Regions from separate parts of the Rickettsiella endosymbiont of Xylota segnis genome, predicted to be linked through region 2. Evidence: riboswitches for the same ligand, from Rfam matches in the RefSeq annotation. Region 2 holds a riboswitch; each other region holds the start of a gene.
What was found. A riboswitch is a leader RNA that binds a small molecule or an ion and turns the genes downstream of it on or off. The one in region 2 is predicted to bind thiamine pyrophosphate.

Region 1 (6,970 bases), 230 kb from region 2:
GTACGTGACATGATGTATAAAAGTTTTGGTGAAGATATTTATTTGAAAGGTTACAATGTTTATACCACAATCAATTCGGCCCAACAAATTGCTGCTGATAAAGCCTTACGGGTTACTTTATTAGCTTACGATAAACGACACGAATATAGGAAGCCAGAAAAAAATATTGCGCCATTAGATGCAAATAAAGTAACTCATACTTTGAATGCATTACATCGCGTTGCTTCTATCAATGGTTTAGACGCAGCTATTGTTATTTCTGTGACTGATCAAGCTATTACTGCTCTTTTAGTCGATAATCAAATGATTTTCATTCCTTGGCAAGGTGTAGCCTGGACCATGCCCCACCTTGACGCAACTAATTTAAATCCTCCACCTGACATCTTGAAAAATAAAGTTCATGTCGGCGATGTTATTCGTGTAGAGTTAACTGCAAATAATACTTGGGAATTATCGCAAATTCCTAAAGTACAAGGTGCTTTAGTCGCATTAAATCCACAAACAGGTGCCATTAGCGCATTAGTCGGTGGTTTTGATTATAATGTAAGCAAATTTAATCGTGTCGTTCAAGCAGAACGACAACCCGGATCCGGGTTCAAACCTTTCATTTATGCAGCTGCTCTAGCTAAGGGATATACCCTAGCCAATGTGTTTAATGACGCTCCATTGGTTTTTGATATACCTGGTCGTGATGAACCTTGGCGCCCACAAAATGATAATCATATTTTCAGCGGCCCAAGGCGTTTACGTATTGCTCTAGTTAAATCCATCAATCTTATATCCGTGCGCTTATTACAAGCTATCGATGTTCCCTATGTATTAACGTATGTAAAAAGATTTGGTTTTAACTCAAAAAAATTACCGCGCAATCTCACTTTAGCACTCGGTACAGGTGAAGTCACTCCTCTTGAATTAGCTCGAGCATATGCTGTGTTTGCTAATGGCGGCTTTCGAATAACCCCGTATTTAATTGATCATATTACCAATGAACAAGGTCAAATCATCTATAAAGCAGAACCTAAAATAGCTTGTGAAGCTTGTTTACGCGGAGAAATTGAACCCCCATTAACAGATGAAAAAGATAGTCCTTATGCACCACAAGTCATTCCTGCTGACATCGCTTTCCTCATGACATCTGCTTTAAAAGATGTCATTCGTTATGGCACAGGTTCACAGGCAAGGGTGTTGAATCGGAATGATCTGGCCGGAAAAACTGGTACAACAAGTGATTATGTCGATACTTGGTTTACAGGATTTAATAGTAATTTGGTATCAACTGTTTGGATAGGATTCGATCAACCGAGTTCTGTTCAAGAATATGGCTCAAAAGCCGCTTTACCTATGTGGATTGATTTCATGCGTGTCGCATTAAAAGGCCAGGCTGAAAAAACCATGCCACAACCTACTGATATAGTAACGGCAAATATCGACCCCACCACAGGTAATTTATTACCTGATGGAACACCAGGCTCTATCCTAGAATATTTTCGTAAAGATGATTTATCAAGAATATCGACGCAAGAAGATACAACCCCATTCAATGTGATTGATAGTCCTGGGGAAGTACCTATAGATAACAATAATACTGATACTCAAATGCCAGCAGAAAAGCAAGATAACACAACAAACAATGAACCGGTTTTTTAGTTTATAAGCCAACAGCTCTTTCTAAACTACGTTTTGTTTGTGGTCCTTCTAATACATGTTTCAATCGACCGTCAGGTCCAATAATAAATGTGGTTGGCAAACCGGATATCCCTCGTATACCAAAATTAGCTTTCGGATCATCCACTAATGTAGGAAATATAACGCCACTTCGTTGTATATGTTGCTGTAAATTACCTGGATCATCATAATTAAATCCGAACATCGCTACCTGGTCAGCATGCGCTCGATAAAATGCATTTAATTCGGGTATTTCGCCCATACAATATTCACACCATGTTGCCCAATAACTAATAACCACCCATCTACCTTTATAATTAGAAAAATTAAGATCTCTTACTATGCTGGCTCCCCATACAACGCTAGACACACTTAACAAAATGCTGGTTAATAGCACTAATTTAAAAATTTTACGCATATTATTCCTCGCAGTAGAAATGAGGTCGATCAATTTTGTGACAAACACTTAATAATTTTATTGGTTTTAAATCAGTGATCAATTCCATTAAACTTCAATTTTTAAAATAACTCAAGGAGGACTCTTAGTTCAAAAATAACACTGTCAAATTAAGTCACTAAATCTAAATTTCTAAGTCTTTATCCTTTTATTTTGCTAATGAGCTTGTTACCATGCGTTTTCGCTTAGGGGTGCCTAATAATTGGGCTGAGAAATACCCTTCTAACCTGATCGGGATGGGATCATGTCCGCGTAGGAAAAGTGTATGTTAAAATCGCCCGCTGTATTGGTAAGTAACGCAAGTTTGCACTATCAAGATAAAATTCTATTCGACCAATTAAATTTCTATTTGGCAGCTGGACAAACAACTTGTCTATTAGGTATAAGCGGCATTGGCAAAAGTCGTTTTTTACAGCTTATCGCCGGATTAAACTCTATCTCAGCCCCTGTCGCCACCTGCGATCAGAAAGGCTTGGCCGGTCGCTTAGCTTATATGCCGCAAACCCATGCTTTGTTACCTTGGCTCACTATTTTAGATAATGTTGTCTTAGGCTACCGCCTAAGACGAGACAATAAGCCGTATATTCAAGCTCGGGAATTATTACATCAGCTAGGCTTAAATGAGGCCATAAATAAATACCCTGCACAATTGTCGGGTGGAATGCAACAACGTGCCATGTTAGCACGCATACTGTTAGAAAAGCGGCCTATCGTATTGATGGATGAGCCTTTTTCTGCTTTAGATACCATAACTCGTTATCACCTACAAGAACTAACTGCAAACGCATTAAAAGATCACACTGTATTATTAGTGACACATGACCCCTTAGAAGCATTGCGTTTGGGACATCACATTGCAATTATGTCAGGTGAACCTGCAAAAATAAATTTTATAAACTGCGATCTTGCTGACTTACCACCTCGCTCATTAAATAATCCTGAATTATTACAATGGCAAACCAAACTTTTAAGTATGCTGCAGGAACTTAAATAATGGTGCCATTTATTGTTTTGCGTAATCAATTCAGCAATAGAATTACGCAGCTTCAAAAATTCGTGATATCTCTATGGCCCTTAAAACTTAATGTTTGCAAACAGTTATTTTTAAAAATTTATCCCTTATTTTTTCATAAAATGTGCATCCCAGTTTGGTTTATTATGATCTGGGAATGTTTGATTCGTATTTTACAACTACCTAATTACATATTACCCACCCCATTTGAAGTTTTACACAGCCTAATTAACCATGCAGGGTTGATTACATCACAAACGTTACCGACGCTAGCTGAAATTCTCTTTGGCTTATTTTTTGGAATTGTATTAGGCGTAGCTATTGCGCTCAGTATGTGCTTATTTCGTACACTGCATGCCTTCTTACTTCCTTTATTATTGGCCAGCCAAGCTTTACCAGTATTTGCAATTGCTCCCTTATTGGTGCTTTGGTTTGGTTATGGAATAACAGCTAAGATTATTACCACCACTTTCATGTTATTTTTTCCTATCACCAATAATTTTCTTGATGGTTTAAAACAAACGCCAGAAAATTATTTAAACATCGCTGAGATTATGAATAGTAATCGTTGGCAAGTTCTCTATCAAATCCGTATTCCAGCGGCGTTACCGAACCTTGCCTCCGGCATTCGACTTGCAACGGCAATGGCTCCTTTAGGAGCCATTATTGGAGAGTGGGTTGGATCGAATCAAGGTTTAGGTTTTTTATTGTTAAATGCTAACGCCCAGATGCAAATTGATTTAATGTTTGCTGTATTAGTGATTATATTTTTTCTAGGAATTTTTCTGTATTTCCTTGTTGATACTTTACTTAATCTGGCTTTACCCTGGACTTTGTTAAAGTCGGCTTAAACAATAGGTCCCTAATTTTAAAAAATAAAATATTTATTTATGCAAATACAAAAAAAAATTATTCTTCTAATAAGCATTTTGTTATTTAACAATAACGTTGCGGCTAAGCCTTTAACATTGATTCTAGATTGGCTGGTTAATCCCGATCATGCAGCCATTTTTGTCGCAGAAGAACAAGGATTCTTCGCCCGCGAAGGATTACAAGTTAATATTATTGCGCCTAGCAACCCAGATGATGGCACTAAACTGGTAGCAGCAGGCCACGCTGATTTGGCCGTTAGTTATGAACCGCAATTAGTGGTACAAGCTGCAAAAGGTTTACCTTTAATACGCATTGCCACATTAATAAACCAACCTTTAAATTGTTTAATTGTAAAAAAAGATGGGCCTATTCATCAGCTTGCCGATCTAAAAGGAAAACGCATCGCTTATACATCGCATGTTGAAGGAACGCTAATGTTAAATGCCTTATTAGAAAAGGCACACTTGCGGATGAGTGACGTACAAACAATTAATGTACAATACGATTTGACACAAGCACTTTTAAGCAATCGTGTCGATGCGGTTATTAATGTAATGCGCAACGTAGAACCTTTGGAAATGCAGTTTGCTCATCAAGCAGTAAAAATCTTTCCAGTCGAGCTAGCTAGGATTCCAACTTATGATGAATTAATTATCGTCGCCAATAAAAATAAATTATCTGATCCACGTATTATTAAATTTTTGACAGCACTTAGTGAAGCAACACACTACTTACTGAGTAATCCAGAAAAAAGCTGGCTAATATTTGCAAGAAACCATCCTGCCCTAAACAATCAGTTAAATCATCAGATCTGGCAAGCTACATTACCTTATATTGCACCTTATCCAATTAATTTCAACAAAAATGCTTACCAAAAATTTATGTTATTTTTACAGCAAAAAAAGATAATACATAACACATTAGTAAGTGAAGATTATGTGTTAAAATTAATCTAATATCATTATAAATTAATAATAAAATTAAATGCAAATTTCCTATATTTACCGCTGTTTAATAGGCGCAATTGTAATCCTACTTTCAGCTTGTCAGCCCTCAAAAAAACTAGAACACAATACTAATCGGATACTTGTAACCCCATTATCTGCCAATGGAATTGTCTTACCTGTTATCATTAAAAATAAACGTTATTCTTTTTTATTAGATACTGGAGCTAGTTATTCAGCAATAGATAATAAGCTCGCATCCCTTTTAACATTAGCTACACCAAAAGAAGATATTCCTCTTTATTTTAATCAATTTCTTACTGATGGTTTAATTACTACGAATGATAAATTAAATAATTTTAAATTGTGGCGTCCTTTACCAATAGAAATAGGAACTTATACTATTTTGGGCCATGATCCGTGGATTGGGCTAGATTTAACATTATTTAGTCAAGCTTTTGGTCAAAAAATAGATGGTATTTTAGGTGTAGAGGTTTTTCGTCAATTAAACTGGGCTATTAATAATAAAGCTAAAACCATAACTATATGGAAGCAGGCGCCATTCAAAATTAATTATCAAAATTGTGTTCCCTACGAAGATGCTTACGCTCAATCTCCTTTATTAATAATAAATAATAAAAACCAATCTGGCCAATGGAATTCTGCATCTTTAAACGTAGATACTGGTGCGGATGATACTATAATTTCTAATGAGCTTTTGAGTTTTTGGGAAAACTCAAAAAAGTGCAAACTGACTTTGGACCAAAAAAATATTGTTGGCGCTTCAGCAAGTGGATTAAACACCAATGAAACTTACTTAATTGATTGTTTATTTTTTGATCAGATGCGCGTAGGAAACTTCAAAATCCATGTAACTAAAAATAATATAAACAAATTAGGATTTGATTTTTTTTCACGTTTTGATAATTATATTTTTATCCCTAATAAAATGCAATTTTGTTACAACGCTGCAAAATTTACTCAAAATGATAAAAAATTCTTACGTTATTTTTCATTAGCTTATTATAATAATCATCTGGAATTTCGTTATAACAATCCAGATAATATTGCTCGCTACCATTTATTAAATGGGGATATTTTACTTCAAATTAATCATATTAATGTTAATAAATTAGACATTAAAAAAATTAGGGAATTATTAAATATTACGCCATTTAATAAATTAAGCTTATTAATCCTTCGAGATAAAAATAAAATAAAATTACAAATTTAGCAATATCCGAAAATAAATATAAATAAAAATGATTGAGGTTTGGTATTACCTAGGCTCCAAAGAATCCAATCTCCCTCTTTTTCATCTGAAAAAATAAATCATGCAGGAAGTTAGAAATTTCGTTACAATCCTCGTCTATGTCTAATCCTAATCATCCCTTATTAGAATCATTAAATGAGGCACAACAACAGGTCGTTGCTGCCCCACTAACACATTTGTTGGTACTAGCCGGAGCAGGTAGCGGAAAAACACGCGTGTTAGTCCATCGTATTGCCTGGCTAATCAATGTGGAAAATATATCCCCGCATAATATTCTTGCCGTAACTTTTACTAACAAAGCTGCTGGAGAAATGCGCCAACGTTTAGAAAATTTACTCGATATTCCTATGCGAATGATGTGGGTGGGTACATTTCATGGACTTGCTCATCGCTTATTACGCCAACATTGGGAAGCAGCAGGCTTACCCCAAGCGTTTCAAATATTAGATAGTGATGATCAATATCGTGTAATCAAACGAATTTTGGTCAGCTTGAATCTTGATGAAGCGCAATGGGCTCCGAAAAAAGTGCAATGGTTTATTAATCAACAAAAAGATGAAGGGATACGATCTCATCAAGTCGCTAACGCCAATGATCCCTATACCAAAACCTTAGTTCGTATCTACCAAACTTATGAAGAGATTTGTATTCGAAATGGTGTCATCGATTTTGCAGAATTAATTTTACGCAGTTATGAACTTTTTATTAAAAACCCAGATATTTTACACCATTATCAAGAACGTTTT
Region 2 (6,970 bases):
CCGGTAAAAATATTGGTGTGGTAAGCCATTTATTAGCGAGTTTATCCTTAGATACAGCGACTAAATCCACACCCTTAAGACACTCTTTAGCATCGCTGAGTGGATTAGGTGGGATTGGCAAAACACAGGTAGCTTTGCGTTACGCTCAAGAGTATGCCGCTTTGTATGATAACAATGTGATTTGGATAAATGCCGAAACTAAGAATGATATCCTGCTATGTTTGCTTAAATTATCCGTCCAGTTGGATATTAATATTAAAGATAATTATGGGAACCAAAAAGATGTAGGTGAATTAATACATGAAATTTACACTTATTTTTCGGCAGAAAAAAGCTTATTTATATTTGACAATGTGGAAAATTATCAAGAATTTTCTGATTTTATTCCTAAAGTATTAAAGGGTAATACACCGACCTTATTAATAACATCACGTTATAGTAATTGGAAAAATATAGCTACGGTCCTATCAATTGATATCTTTACCGAACAAGAAGCAAAAGAATTTATAAAAAAAGAATTATCGATCAACAACGATCAACAAGATGGCAAGATAAAAGAACTAATTATTTTGTTACAAGGCCTACCTTTAGCTTTTCAACAAGCAGTTGCCTATATTGACGTGCAAAGAAATGTCAATAGTGACTATAGTATTAGTGATTATATAAACCAATATAAACTGATGTCTCATGAAGTTCTTAATTTTGATTTTTTTAACTTTAACAATGATCCTTACACCAAAACAGTGTTTGTTACTTGGAAAATTACGCTGGATAAAATCAAGCAAAATTCCTTAATAGGTGAAGAAGCGCTACAAATATTAAATATCATGGCCTACTTGCACCCTGACAGTATTGCTAATGCTTTATTTTTACCTTTAGAAAACTCTGAAAAATTGGCAAGTGCCATTCATTTATTACGCTCCTACTCGATGATTAACCAGCAAAATCAACCGGATATTTCAACTATCCATCGTTTAGTGCAACAGGTTGTTCGTATCAATCTTGAAAGAGATGTTAAGGCTTTTCAACGAGTTGCGGAACAAACTATCAAAATAACTGAAAATTTTTTTCAGAATAAAGATACAGAATTACACTATATCCATTTTTTATTGCATATGAGTCAGTACGATGAATTAGCTTTAGCGTTAAATCTAGGATTTACCCGAAGAAGAGTGCTGGATATATTAATTTATTCGAATTATGACGTTAATTTGAACAATATATATGATAATGCTCGATTGATTATGAATAAAGAAGCCTATTTTGAATTCATGGGCGAAAGTTTACATTATATTCTTAAACGTGGTTTATTATTTTATCTTTCCGAGACACTCAATTATCTCGAAAAAAACTTAGTTGAAGAAGTTATTACCCGACAGGATCTTAGCTCGATTATCGAATATCGTTATAAAATTGCCGTTAAATATAAGGGTCGATGGTTAATGCCGGGTTCCATCGAAAGAGCGAGACAACTGGGTGCATTACGCTTATTTTTTGAATTTGAACATAAATTATTTTCTCCAGATACAACAAGTTGTTCGCGACAAAGAAAAAAAAGAGCATTGGTGCTTTGTCCAAACAGAAAATTTTTTTCAACTCCTAAGCAGATTACTTCGCAAGAACTGATTCAGCGCTTACAACGTGTCGGGCGACTCGCAGAATTTGCCTCGACGAGTATGTTGTCTAAGGATATCTTATCGGACCTGCTGCAAGGTAAATTAAGCCGTGTGGCTATAAATTTTGGCTTAATCACCGGTAGCTTTTTATTAGGCGAAGTTTCTAATGTATTACTAACGCAAGGGGAAATATTAACAGCAACAGAAAAACAATTATTAGAAAAAAACTTGGCCTTGGATGGTAAGTTCGCTTTTAATATTTTATTTCATGCAGATGTTGTTCCATTGGGAAAAAGATTGTTTTTAGGAAATGCTATCAAAGTCGCCGCTCCCTTTATTGGACGTGGTATATCCATTTTTAGTAATTCCTATTTTTTATATAATGAAATACAGGCGTATCACCAGGGCGATTCAAAAGTGCTACCCGATTTAATTGCCAATGGTATGCTGCTAGGTTTGGATGGCTTGCAATCGGGTGTTAAAGCAGCGGAATATTTAGAACTCATTGAAGGTTTTTCTGATATTACTGGGCCTTTAGGTGAAGCCGCAAGTTTAGCTATCTGGATAGAGAGTGATTTGGCACGAGCAAAAAAACAAGAGCAATGGATTGATAAATATGTACATTTGGATACAGAAGAAAAATGGTGGGAACGCTTACGTGTATTTGCACATTTTGCGCCTTCCGCTTATCTTGAAACTGAGGCTTATAATAACCAGCTGGTTAAACTAGCTATTGCCTTTTTGAAAAATAACACGGATATTCAAACCTATATTTTTCCTGCGGCCTGTTCTGCTACGCAAGTCTATGCAAATAATGCTGTTTTTTTAAGAAATCAAATATCCATAAAATTAAGTAAAACGAATCCAGATCCACCTGATGAGGGAGAATTGTTTTGCTTTTCAGGTTTAAAGGAATCTGAGGCTTATATAGAAGCGGCTGAATGGTCTTATTTGGCTTATCCTGCTTTGCAATTCATTCATTTTGTAAAGGTTTATTATTGTAAAAATGCAATTGGTGTGAAATATATAAAAAACCGCACAGGAAACATTCAGTTAATTGCTTTAAGCGATGGCGATGATCAAGTGCTTGCTGCGCCAGATAAACCGAGTTTTATTCATGTGAGTAACGGAAATAAAAACTATGAAGGGGGTGATGAGGGTAGTTTTTATATTTTAGAAGGTGAAGCAATTACTGGAATGATTCAAGGTGGAAAAGGACTTAATATTGCCAAATTCCAAGAGATTTTTCTTAACGAACAATACTACATTCCATTAATGGATTATAACGGCCTAAGCTGCAGAAAAACCAAAAATTTTACGCACAACCTATGTGAAAAAGGTTTGAAGATACGACATATTCAAAAAATATTGGGTATAAAAAATCAAAAGGATATTTTTTTTATTACAGACAACAATATAAAGTACGTGGATGGTTTGGCAGGAAGAAATCATATCTTCCGCGACGAAATTTTCATAACCAATAAAACCGCGAATAATCTAGAGATAGAGTTAAGGCCCAATACGGTTATTCATTGTTTCGAAACATTTAATGAAGCAGTTACCATTCTGCATACATTACAAGCAAATCAAACCGGCGAAGTTTGGATGCATTTCGATTTTAATGGACCCATTCATCATCGAATTTATGTAGATTTTTCTTTAGAAGCACTTCATGACATCGTTACTTATCCGTATGCATTTACTTTTCATTTTTTACAAGAACAACAATCTTTTAATATAAGCTTGTGCTTTCCCTTACAGTCTATATTTAATCAATCACAATCAGAGATGCTAAATCACGTCTATTTTAGCTTGACAAATAATTTACAAATTAAATTTAATCCTCCCTATCTTTATATTCAAGAAAATAGTCATCGAAGCTTAGCGCAAAACATCCACTATTATTCTACAATTGCACAACGATTAAAAAAGACACTAAAAATTTATCTTGCGCAAAATGAGATGCTACACATTGATTATGGGAAACAAAAATTTCTTGCAAATGATGTATTAAAACGTAGCCATTTAATCGCGCAAGGCGATCAAGCGTTTTTCAGAATTGTCTCAGGTTCACAGTTGAATTTCCCGTTGCCAGAAGTAGTCATATACGATAGTAATGGGGGAGATGATTTTACCAAAACTTTAGATTTGACTGAGATTTGGCAACAGGCTAAACAGGCCTGTCCCGAAAACAATATTGTGCCGCGAATATTTCAACATGCACAAGACTTAATAATAAGTGTAGAAGTTAATTACTATCCCTTAGAAAAGACATGCGTTCGATTAGAAAGTACTTGGTCTGTTGCCAAAATAAAATTAAGCGCTGCCGGTGTTAATAATTGGTATCAACAGCTAGAAGTTATTTTACATAAAACATCTTTGGCCATTATAGCAAACGAAGAGGGAGATTGGCATTTTGAACGCTACCCATTAATTTTTAATCAAGATAAAGACATTATTGTTTTGATAGAAGAAAATTTAGTGCATGAGCGCGATGTTATTGTATTAAAACCAATCGGTTCCAAGCACTACCGTTTTTTCTGTCATAATAAAACTGACTTGATTTTTATGAATGATTGGGACAGCGTTACTCGATTATTTGATCCCACTCTAATTATCTATAGTCGTTTTTACCAAGATGAACAGATGAGATCGAAAGCCTTGTCCTCTAAACTAAGTTTTTTAGATCAGCAAATCATCTTGGAAACGCAAAAAGAACAAATTGATCAAGCGTATAAACATTGTGTTAATTTTTCTAATATTTCCTTGCATCAACTGCAGGAATATAAATATGCTAGCAGTAAAGAAAATAATGGTGGCATACAACGCTCAGACAGTTCTGTGCGGGTAAAGCGACAAATTGATACACAAAAAAAATTAGCAAAATTTATTTCTACGCCGTTATTTCGTGGTAAGGATCTATTTGCTAGTAATAAGTCGATTCATCCAGCAAATAGGCTTGATAAAATAAAAAAAACAACGACCAAGAAGTCTAATGTTAGTGTAAAAGTTGGCAAGAAACCGAATATTTCTTATCTGCATAGATATACGAAGCGCAAGGTTTATCAGTTAAAAAAACCAAATAAGCTACACTATATTCCTACCCATCCTATGAGCTTATTTAATCTTCCCGAACAGACTATCGGCTTTAATCCGGCCAAATCGATAGATTATTCTAGGCCATTGCATCAGCAAGATATTCAGCACCCAGTTAATTTTAATGATTCATTGACTAATCTGCCTAACCTGCTTTTATTCGGTGTTCTTCTGAATAAAAAAAGATTTCTCTCCAATTCAGTGAAAAATCAGCGACCATTCACGAATGATAGTCTCGATAAAATTCATGAAATAGAAGGAAGGGTCATGAAAGCATTGCAGAACCCGCCATTTTTTTAAGTCTAGAATGGTGACTTGCTAACAAAGCTTGGCTAGCCAAGCCCAAGCTAATATTTCTTGATTAGCAAGACGAGCATAATGTAGAATTGACTTGTTAGATGGCGCGGGGTGTCGGAAACGGCTGAGATTATGACCCGTTGAACTTGAACTGATTCATATCAGCGTAAGGATCGCCTTCAAAAAATGCATTCCCTATTTCTTATAGGGGTGTTTACCTTTTGCCATCTCCATTTTTTATTGATCAAATGAGAGGTTATGGCAATGTCAGCATTAAAATCCCGAGTTAGCTTGTTACTTAATTGGTACACCAATCCTTACCATGCGCCGATTATTGTCGCGCAGCAATTAGGGTTTTATGCGCAAGAAGATATTAAATTAGCGATACTCGAGCCCAACGATCCTAGCGATGTAACAGAATTAGTCGGTTTAGGTAGCGTTGATTTTGGCGTGAAAGCGATGATCCATACGGTCGCCGCTAGAGCGAAAGGCTATCCAGTCACGTCGATTGGTACACTGCTTGATGAACCACCCACCGGTTTAATTGCCTTAAAATCAAGTGGAATTCGAAACTTTCATGACATCGTTAACAAACGTGTAGGTTATATCGGCGAGTTTGGTAAGAAGATTATTGATAATCTAGCAGGGTTTGCAGGTATCGATCAAAAAAGCTATGAAACCGTACGTATAGGCATGAACGTTACTGATGCGATCTGTCGGAACATTATTGATACCGGTATTGGATTTATTAATTTTCAAAAAATTGAATTAGAACAATTACGCGGTGAAACCGTATTTTTGCGTATCGATCAACTTGCGGGTTTAGGTTGCTGCTGTTTTTGTTCGGTACAATTCATCGTTCCTGAGCAAACCTTACAAAAAACTGAATTAGTTCAATCTTTTCTTAAAGCCACACAACGTGGCGCGGCATTGACTACGGAACAACCTGAAGAAGCCTATGAATGTTTATGTCAAGCAAAACCACAATTACGTACGCCGCTTTATCATAAGATTTTTATGCATAGCTTGCCGTTTTTTTCCCGTACTTTATTAAACGTAGAACGAGATTGGGATAAAGTTGGCCGTTATACTAAACATTTAGATATTGTCGACGAACATTTTGCTGTAAGGGACTGTTATACCAATCAATTTTTACCCAAAGTTCCCTACTCGGAAATATCGGCCGTTGCGGATTGCCTGACCAGCGAATGATGATGCAAGCGGGTATTGTAGGAATGGGCATCATGGGTCGGTTGCTGGCATTGGCATTACACAATAGCGGCTGGCAAGTTACGCTTTTTGATGAGCATCAAGGGGATGGTAACTGCAGTTCGGCTGCGGCAGGCTTATTAGCGCCATTTTCTGAATGTGAAAAAGCCGATTCTGTAATTTTCCAGTTAGGACAAGAATCGGTTAAATCTTATTGGCCTACTATTCTTAAACAATTATCAGAACCTGTTTATTTCCAACAAGCTGGCTGTATCGTCGTTCATCATCCTCAAGACAAGCCTGAATGGCAGTATTTTTCTCGACGTATAAGTAATAAATTAGCAACAGATAATTATTTTCAGCTGTTATCTAAAGAAACCTTAACTCAACTTGAGCCGGAACTCAGTAAGTTTGAGACCGCCTATTATTTTCCTGATGAAGCACAAATAGATTGTCAGTCCGTTATGAACAGTCTAAAAGAATATTTGCAGGCACAAGCCATCTCATTTAGTTTCAACACATACGTTACATCTTTGCTATCTAGACAAATAATTACACAGAAAAAAACCTATAAATTTGATTACGTATTCGATTGTCGAGGGATGGGTGCGCGTACAATTTTTACCGATTTACGTGCAGTGCGTGGCGAATTAATCTACTTATATGCACCTAATGTGCAATTGCAGCGTCCGATTCGGTTTTTACATCCGCGTTATAGTTTATATATTATTCCAAGACCCGGAAATATTTAT
Region 3 (6,970 bases), 490 kb from region 2:
TAGGCAAGGCCATTAGATTGTGCCCCAAAAAATAACTAAACCCCAGACAAAATAGAGGAATAGCGCAATGATAATAATAAGTTGAGTGATTAAACGTAAACTCGCTGATTTAATATAATCCGTCACTATCGTCCATAGGCCAATCCAGGCATGCCAAAATAAACTCAATAAAAATAAGCTACTGAACAAACGCATACCTATATGACTAAATAAGTTCTGCCAGGTGACATAATCTAATGGTTGATGACAAAGAATAAATCCCAATAAAAAAATAATATAGGCTGCCAAAATCACTGAGGTGGTACGCTGGATTAACCAATCACGTAATCCATTACCGCTAAGACTGGTTACATTAGTTAATTTTTTTACCATATATAAATTCCCATCAGACCGGTCATACCTATCGCCAATACAATAACCAAGCTAGCACTAAAGCGCGCGGACTTTAATTCTTCTGCAACGCCCGCATCCATCAACAAATGACGAACACCGGCTAATAAATGATAAAAAAGCGCAAATAAAAAGCCCAAGATGAGCAATTTAGTGACAGGATGCGCAAAACAGGTATGCACGGTAAAAAAAGCCTCTGGGCTATGTAAGCTAAGCGACAGGATGGCTAAAAAGATTGGGATCATTAAAAATAAGAAAAAACCAGAGATTCGATGCAAAATGGATACGATTGCCGTGATAGGAAAGCGAATTGTCAATAAGTTAAGATTAATCGGTCGTTTACTCACAAATTGTAAGCCTTTTAATGAAACAGGGTAAAAAGACTGGGCGATTATACGCTTAATTAACAGACAAATACAAATAAGTTGTACTTTTTTCTAGCACTTGAATGACAACACCTTCATTAACAATGAGTACTAATTATGGTCATTTGAATTAACATTCTTTCAGGCGTAAGTTGTTTAATGACAAAATAATAAATCAATTTTTAAGGAGTATAAATGGCTACCCTTAGACTAAATACTTAGAAGATCTATTATCCCATTTAGAAAGGCGTTCTAATAATCGGACCAAAAATGAAAGCTTTTGATGATTTTTTTTACATGGCATGCAGATTATAACAACTATCCAATAGGAAATTTCAATTTATCCGTTTCTGAGTTTAACAAACAAAAGTCTTGTCTCGCTTCGATTACCAATAATCAAAAAATAATTTCTTTGCTAAACTTCTGCGCAGAAATATATATCTGCTGATTTCACTTCGTTACTACGCCCAGCAACTGGGATATAAGCATTTAGATGCGTATCCCAACGCCTTCCTAATATTTCCACACCAGGTCGTTATCCAAAAATCACTATTATTGTTGACGCGTGTACGGCTAGCACGCATACCAACCTAAAATAGCCGCATCGTTATTAATCCAACGATAACCTAAGCCTAAATCTGTCAGCCATTGTTGATCACTACCATAAGCAGCTTGTGGATTCACATAGAAATTGTGGGTTTCATTGCCATCGAGTGACAACATTAAATCCGCTGACCCTACTGTATAAACACCGGTATAGGCATTCGCAGAAAATCGTGGGGCTAAGGAATCAGCTAAGCCATTAGTCGTATAGATACAGATAAGTGTGATTAAATAGTATTTTAACCAACGAATCCTGTTGCAATCCTTTTGCATGATCTGTTCCTTTAAATTCGCAACTCAATCTAAACTTACCAAGCGAGCTAACTTTTGACTCTCGTCAGTTTTTAATTCGCGGCTTTGCCCTCTGCTCAAATCTTCTGGCAAGCTCACATTACCAAAGCGCACGCGCAGCAAACGACTAACACTAACACCTTGCGATTCCCATAAGCGTCTAACTTCTCGATTGCGCCCTTCTTTAAGTACTACATGATACCAATGATTGGCACCCGATCCGCCACGCTCTTCGATATGCGTAAATGCCGCCATGCCATCCTCTAACTTCACCCCTTTTCTTAAACGCTGCAAAATTTTCTCATCAACTTTACCTATTACACGCACGGCGTACTCTCGTTCAATTTCGTAAGAAGGATGTGATAGACGATGCGCTAATTCACCATCATTGGTGAAAATTAATAAACCTAAGGTGTTAATATCTAAACGACCAATCATTATCCAACGTTGACCACGTAACGGTGGTAAATGTTCAAATACAGTCGGCCGTCGCTCAGGATCCGAGCGTGCACAAATCTCACCTTCAGGTTTATGATAGATCAATATGCGTCGTTTAAAATCGGACGTTGGTAGGAGCGGAATTGGCTTACCGTCTATAAAAATTTTTGCAGTCAAATCAATTCTATCACCGAGCTTGGCAGGCTGCTGATTTATACGAATTCGACCTTCGCGGATCCAACGTTCTATTTCGCGACGTGAACCGATACCTAAATTAGCCAATATTTTTTGTATTTTTTCATTCATAAGAAACAAAGCCGGTTAATTCTCTCATATTATGCTAAATTAAAAATCCCCGCTGATATTTTTTTTCTCTTGCTACATTTTTTTCCAATTGTGATTTAATGATATACTTAAAAGGATACTTTTCAGGATGAAAAGTTTGATACAGGAGCAATATGTTAGCGAGAATTTTTATTGCAGTATTATTAATACTCACTGCGGTAAGCACTTATACACAAACCCACCATACTAAAATTTATTCGCAAGTTTTCGGATCAAATCGTTTAAGTCCTTTTTGATAACGATGAATCTTTTCTGAATAATGTTGCGCATACCATTGCATATCAGCTATTTGACGGGCAGATAATGGCTTTATTTTACCAGGAGACCCCATCACCAAAGAACCATCCGGAATATACTGATTTTCTAATACCATGGCATTCGCAGCAATCAAACAATGCTTACCTATCACTGCGTTATTCAATATTTTTGCGCCAATCGCTATAACGGAATAATCACCCACCGCTCGCGCATGCACCATGGCATGATGGGCAATTGTTACATAACTACCAATTTGCATTGGCATATCTGGATCGGTATGTAACACCGCAGCATCTTGAATATTGGTATTTTCGCCAATTTCTATCACAGTATTATCGGCACGGACTACCGCTTGCGGTAAAATAATGACCTGATTATGGATAATCACGGCGCCAATCACATCAGCGCTTTCCGCAATAAAAATATCTTTACCTAATAGCGTTGGAGTTTTATCTTCAAAAGAATAGAGCACTTGCTTAACCTTGCTAATAGACTTGGTTTCATTGTTAAACGTTAGTCTACGATCCTCATTTACTCAGATAAAACACCAGTCCTCGACTATCGTTCCCTCAAACTTAAGTCTATCACTGGATTATACAGCAATCTAATTAAAGCATTTAAAAATTATTAATTTAATTTTGTAGGGTATCAAGCGCAGTATCATTCGTTTCACTCGTTTCATTATCAGCAGACAAAGAAATCTCTAACGGTTCTGTCAGTTGCGGCAAAGGAAAAGGCGGCAAATCTGCTAATTCTTTTAAACCAAAATGATCAAGAAATAATCTCGAGGTTGCATAAAGATTAGGTCGTCCAGGGACTTCACGTTGCCCAACCACTTGTATCCATTCTTGTTCCAACAAGGTTTTAACAATATTTGGATTTACTGACACACCGCGTATCGCTTCAATGTCCCCGCGCGTCACGGGTTGTTTGTACGCAATAATACTGAGGGTTTCCAAGAAAGCACGTGAATAACGCGCTGATTTTTCCGGCCAGAGTCGTTTAACCCAGGCATTGAGTGCACTAGCCGTTTGAAAACAATAACCACTAGCTAGTTGCTTTAACTGAATTCCGCGATCTTGATAATCTTCGCTTAATTCCAACAGAATTTTCTTAAGATTTGATTTAGTCGGCTGTTCTTCCGGGCTGAATAAATCTAATAAACGCTCGATACTCACCGGTTCACCGGCGGCAAGAATAGCGGCTTCACATATCGATTTTAGCGTTTGATTTTCCATACCCAAACTATAGCAGTAAACTGCCCATCATGGCGAGCAAATGCTGTGAGCGTGCATCTGCAATTGCATGTAGTATTAGTGTATTGTTATGCACTACTCGCTGGCATTGGCTAAGAAAAGTCGTTGATCTGACCCATTAATTCCTGTCTAATAGTAGCAACTCCAGGGGTGCTTTTTTTAAAGGCTGAGAGAATGTTCCCATTCAACCCTCATAACCTGATCGGGCTAAGACCTGCGTAGGAAGAAGTACATTGAAAACAAAAAATTATTCAGTTAAAAGCGCCCCCCTCTCTAATATCAATGCATTTACCTTAGAATCGCTATACCATGACGTGGATTTAATCCGTCAAATCCATCCGTTAATCCACAATATCACTAATTTAGTCGTTATGCCGACTACAGCTAATTTTTTACTCGCATTAGGGGCGGCACCGATTATGGCGCATGCCCAAGAGGAATTAGTAGAAATTATTCAATTAGCACAAGCCTTAGTCATTAATATCGGTACTCCTGATGAAACGTGGTTGACTGCCATAAAACAAGCCCAACACGCTGCTTTAAAACGTAATATCCCTATCGTCTTCGATCCGGTCGGCGCCGGTGCCAGCCGGTACCGCACGCAGGCATCCTTAACTATTATACAAAGAGGTATCGATGTCATCCGTGGTAATGCTTCAGAAATTATGGCTTTGTTAGATACCTCCATCACCACTAAAGGTGTCGATTCAACACAAATCAGTAGTCATGCCCTTGCATCTGCGCAAACCTTAGCTGAACAACACCGATGCATCGTGGTCGTCAGTGGCCAAATTGATTTTATCGTCAGTGCCACACAAACAATCACCTTAAACTATGGCACACCCTTACTTACTAAAGTGGTAGGTATGGGATGTTCATTAACCGCTATGATTGCCAGTTTTTTAGCAATTAATCCGGAAAGATTCAATGCTTGTGTTCATGCCATGGCTTGGATGGGATTAGTTAGCGAATATGCAGAAAAAAAATCCACAGGTCCTGGCAGCTTTTATTCTCAACTACTCGATAGCCTCTATTCAGTACAAAAGAATGATTTACAAGTCTTCCTTAAATCTAAAATTCCTGTATGAACATCTTATGTCAATCTATAACGAAGCATTAACCAGTGTCGTCAGTATTGCAGGTACGGACCCCTCCGGTGGCGCCGGCATACAAGCAGATATCAAAGCGATTTCAGCCACGGGTAGTTATGCTGCCAGCATCATTACCGTCTTAGTTGCGCAAAACACATTATCTGTCACTGCCATACAAGAAATTCCATTAGTGTTTATTCAACAGCAAATCGATGCTGTCTTTACTGATTTATCCATCGGCGCGGTTAAACTCGGTATGCTTTATCATGAAGAGATTATCCATTTAGTCGCTATAAATTTAAAAAAATATAAACCTCCATTTGTAGTGCTTGACCCGGTCATGATTTCTCAAACCGGTCATACTTTATTAAAACCTCAAGCGATACAAGCATTAGTGGATGTTTTATTCCCATTAGCGACATTGATTACACCCAATATTCCAGAAGCCGAAGCTATTTTACAACTTAACATTAATGATCATCGCAGTATGCAAGACGCCGCCACCTTACTCGCGACACGTTATAAAACTTCGATACTGCTTAAAGGTGGTCATTTAAAAACCACGTATTCGCCGGATATTTTTTATGATTATCCGCAAAAAAAAATATACTGTTTTGATAGCTTGCGCATAGACACTAAAAATACACATGGCACCGGTTGTACATTATCTGCAGCAATCGCTTCTTATTTAGCACAAGGCGAGAGTTTATTTAGCGCCATTACTCAAGCAAAACATTATTTGACTGAATGCATTTTAGCCGCAAAAAATTTAAAACTAGGTCATGGTCAAGGTCCAGTCCATCATTTTTATTTTTTAAATAAGGTAAAACAACATGTTTAATGAACTTAAAATTTCTGTTGCGGATGTCATGCCTAAAATTTATCTGCACCCTTTTAATCAAGAACTGGCCCAGGGTACTTTAGCTATCGAAACATTTACCTTTTACTTAAATCAAGATGCTTTATATCTTGCAGATTTTTCAAAAGCACTCGCGCTTACTGCGACACGATTACCACATGATCGGCAAAGTGAATTATTTATTCAATTTGCCATGAATGCACTCAAAGCCGAACGTGATCTGCATAATACTATTCTAAAAAAATATACTTCTACAACCTTTACAACCCATAAACAAAGTCCTTTTTGTTTTATGTATACCAATTATTTATTACGTATGGCAAGTACAGCGCCTGTAGAAGAAGCGGTAGCAAGTTTATTACCTTGCTTTTGGGTTTATCAACAAGTAGGACAACGTGCCTATAATAAAAAAATTCCCAATAACCCTTATCAAGCATGGATAGATTTATATGCGAGTGATGAGTTTAACCACTCCGTGGATTTAGTCATAGCCACTGTCAATGAACTTGCAGAACATGCAAGCATCTATTGCAAACAAAATATGTTAAGCGCTTTTAGATTAGCTACCTTGTGTGAATGGCAATTTTGGCAAGGCGCTTACTCACAACAAACCTGGCCAACTTAAAATAAATATAAAATTATTTAACCTTCGCTTTTTATTTTAATAAAAAAAAATTAAATTATTTTATATTTAATCTTAATGCTATTGTGAATACAAAATTGAACTGATATTCTTATTTTTATTTACTATCAAGTCATACATAATAAAGTCTATTTAAATAATAAATTTTTATTAATAATAGAGAGGGATATTAAATGTTAAATGAATACCAAATGGACCCTGCCCTTAATAAAAATCTTGTTTTTGCTTACCAACCGCCCCCAACTATAGAGACTTCAACATTACCAACTTTAGCTAAAAATTGGTTAGATGATTTACAAAGAATTGTTTGTACCACAAATAATAAATTACCAAACAACTGTTTTGCTAAGCATTTGGGCGAAACTTCCGAGTATCGCGCCAAAATTATATTATTAGAACAATTACAACTTATTTATCACCGCTTAATAGGG

Region 1: linked by a shared signal. The riboswitch ahead of AACL18_RS06470 (ABC transporter ATP-binding protein) and the one ahead of AACL18_RS05510 (ABC transporter substrate-binding protein) in region 2 are both predicted to bind thiamine pyrophosphate.
Region 3: linked by a shared signal. The riboswitch ahead of thiM (hydroxyethylthiazole kinase) and the one ahead of AACL18_RS05510 (ABC transporter substrate-binding protein) in region 2 are both predicted to bind thiamine pyrophosphate.

What each region holds. Positions count from the first base shown of each region.
Region 1 covers NZ_OZ026451.1:1,431,712-1,438,681, forward strand. Annotated here, with positions in the region: gene AACL18_RS06460 (penicillin-binding protein 1A) at 1-1,647, shown strand, start outside; gene AACL18_RS06465 (TlpA disulfide reductase family protein) at 1,649-2,083, opposite strand; TPP riboswitch at 2,300-2,398, shown strand; gene AACL18_RS06470 (ABC transporter ATP-binding protein) at 2,388-3,116, shown strand; gene AACL18_RS06475 (ABC transporter permease) at 3,281-3,985, shown strand; gene AACL18_RS06480 (ABC transporter substrate-binding protein) at 4,025-4,963, shown strand; gene AACL18_RS06485 (aspartyl protease family protein) at 4,992-6,185, shown strand; gene uvrD (DNA helicase II) at 6,323-6,970, shown strand, end outside.
Region 2 covers NZ_OZ026451.1:1,206,227-1,213,196, reverse strand. Annotated here, with positions in the region: gene AACL18_RS05515 (NB-ARC domain-containing protein) at 1-5,012, shown strand, start outside; TPP riboswitch at 5,107-5,200, shown strand; gene AACL18_RS05510 (ABC transporter substrate-binding protein) at 5,274-6,221, shown strand; gene AACL18_RS05505 (FAD-dependent oxidoreductase) at 6,224-6,970, shown strand, end outside.
Region 3 covers NZ_OZ026451.1:715,806-722,775, reverse strand. Annotated here, with positions in the region: gene sdhA (succinate dehydrogenase flavoprotein subunit) at 1-13, opposite strand, end outside; gene sdhD (succinate dehydrogenase, hydrophobic membrane anchor protein) at 13-372, opposite strand; gene sdhC (succinate dehydrogenase, cytochrome b556 subunit) at 366-737, opposite strand; gene AACL18_RS03270 (hypothetical protein) at 1,329-1,631, opposite strand; gene rluB (23S rRNA pseudouridine(2605) synthase RluB) at 1,656-2,393, opposite strand; gene AACL18_RS03260 (gamma carbonic anhydrase family protein) at 2,626-3,162, opposite strand; gene scpB (SMC-Scp complex subunit ScpB) at 3,323-3,928, opposite strand; TPP riboswitch at 4,083-4,188, shown strand; gene thiM (hydroxyethylthiazole kinase) at 4,180-5,034, shown strand; gene thiD (bifunctional hydroxymethylpyrimidine kinase/phosphomethylpyrimidine kinase) at 5,042-5,878, shown strand; gene AACL18_RS03240 (TenA family protein) at 5,871-6,521, shown strand; gene AACL18_RS03235 (hypothetical protein) at 6,713-6,970, shown strand, end outside.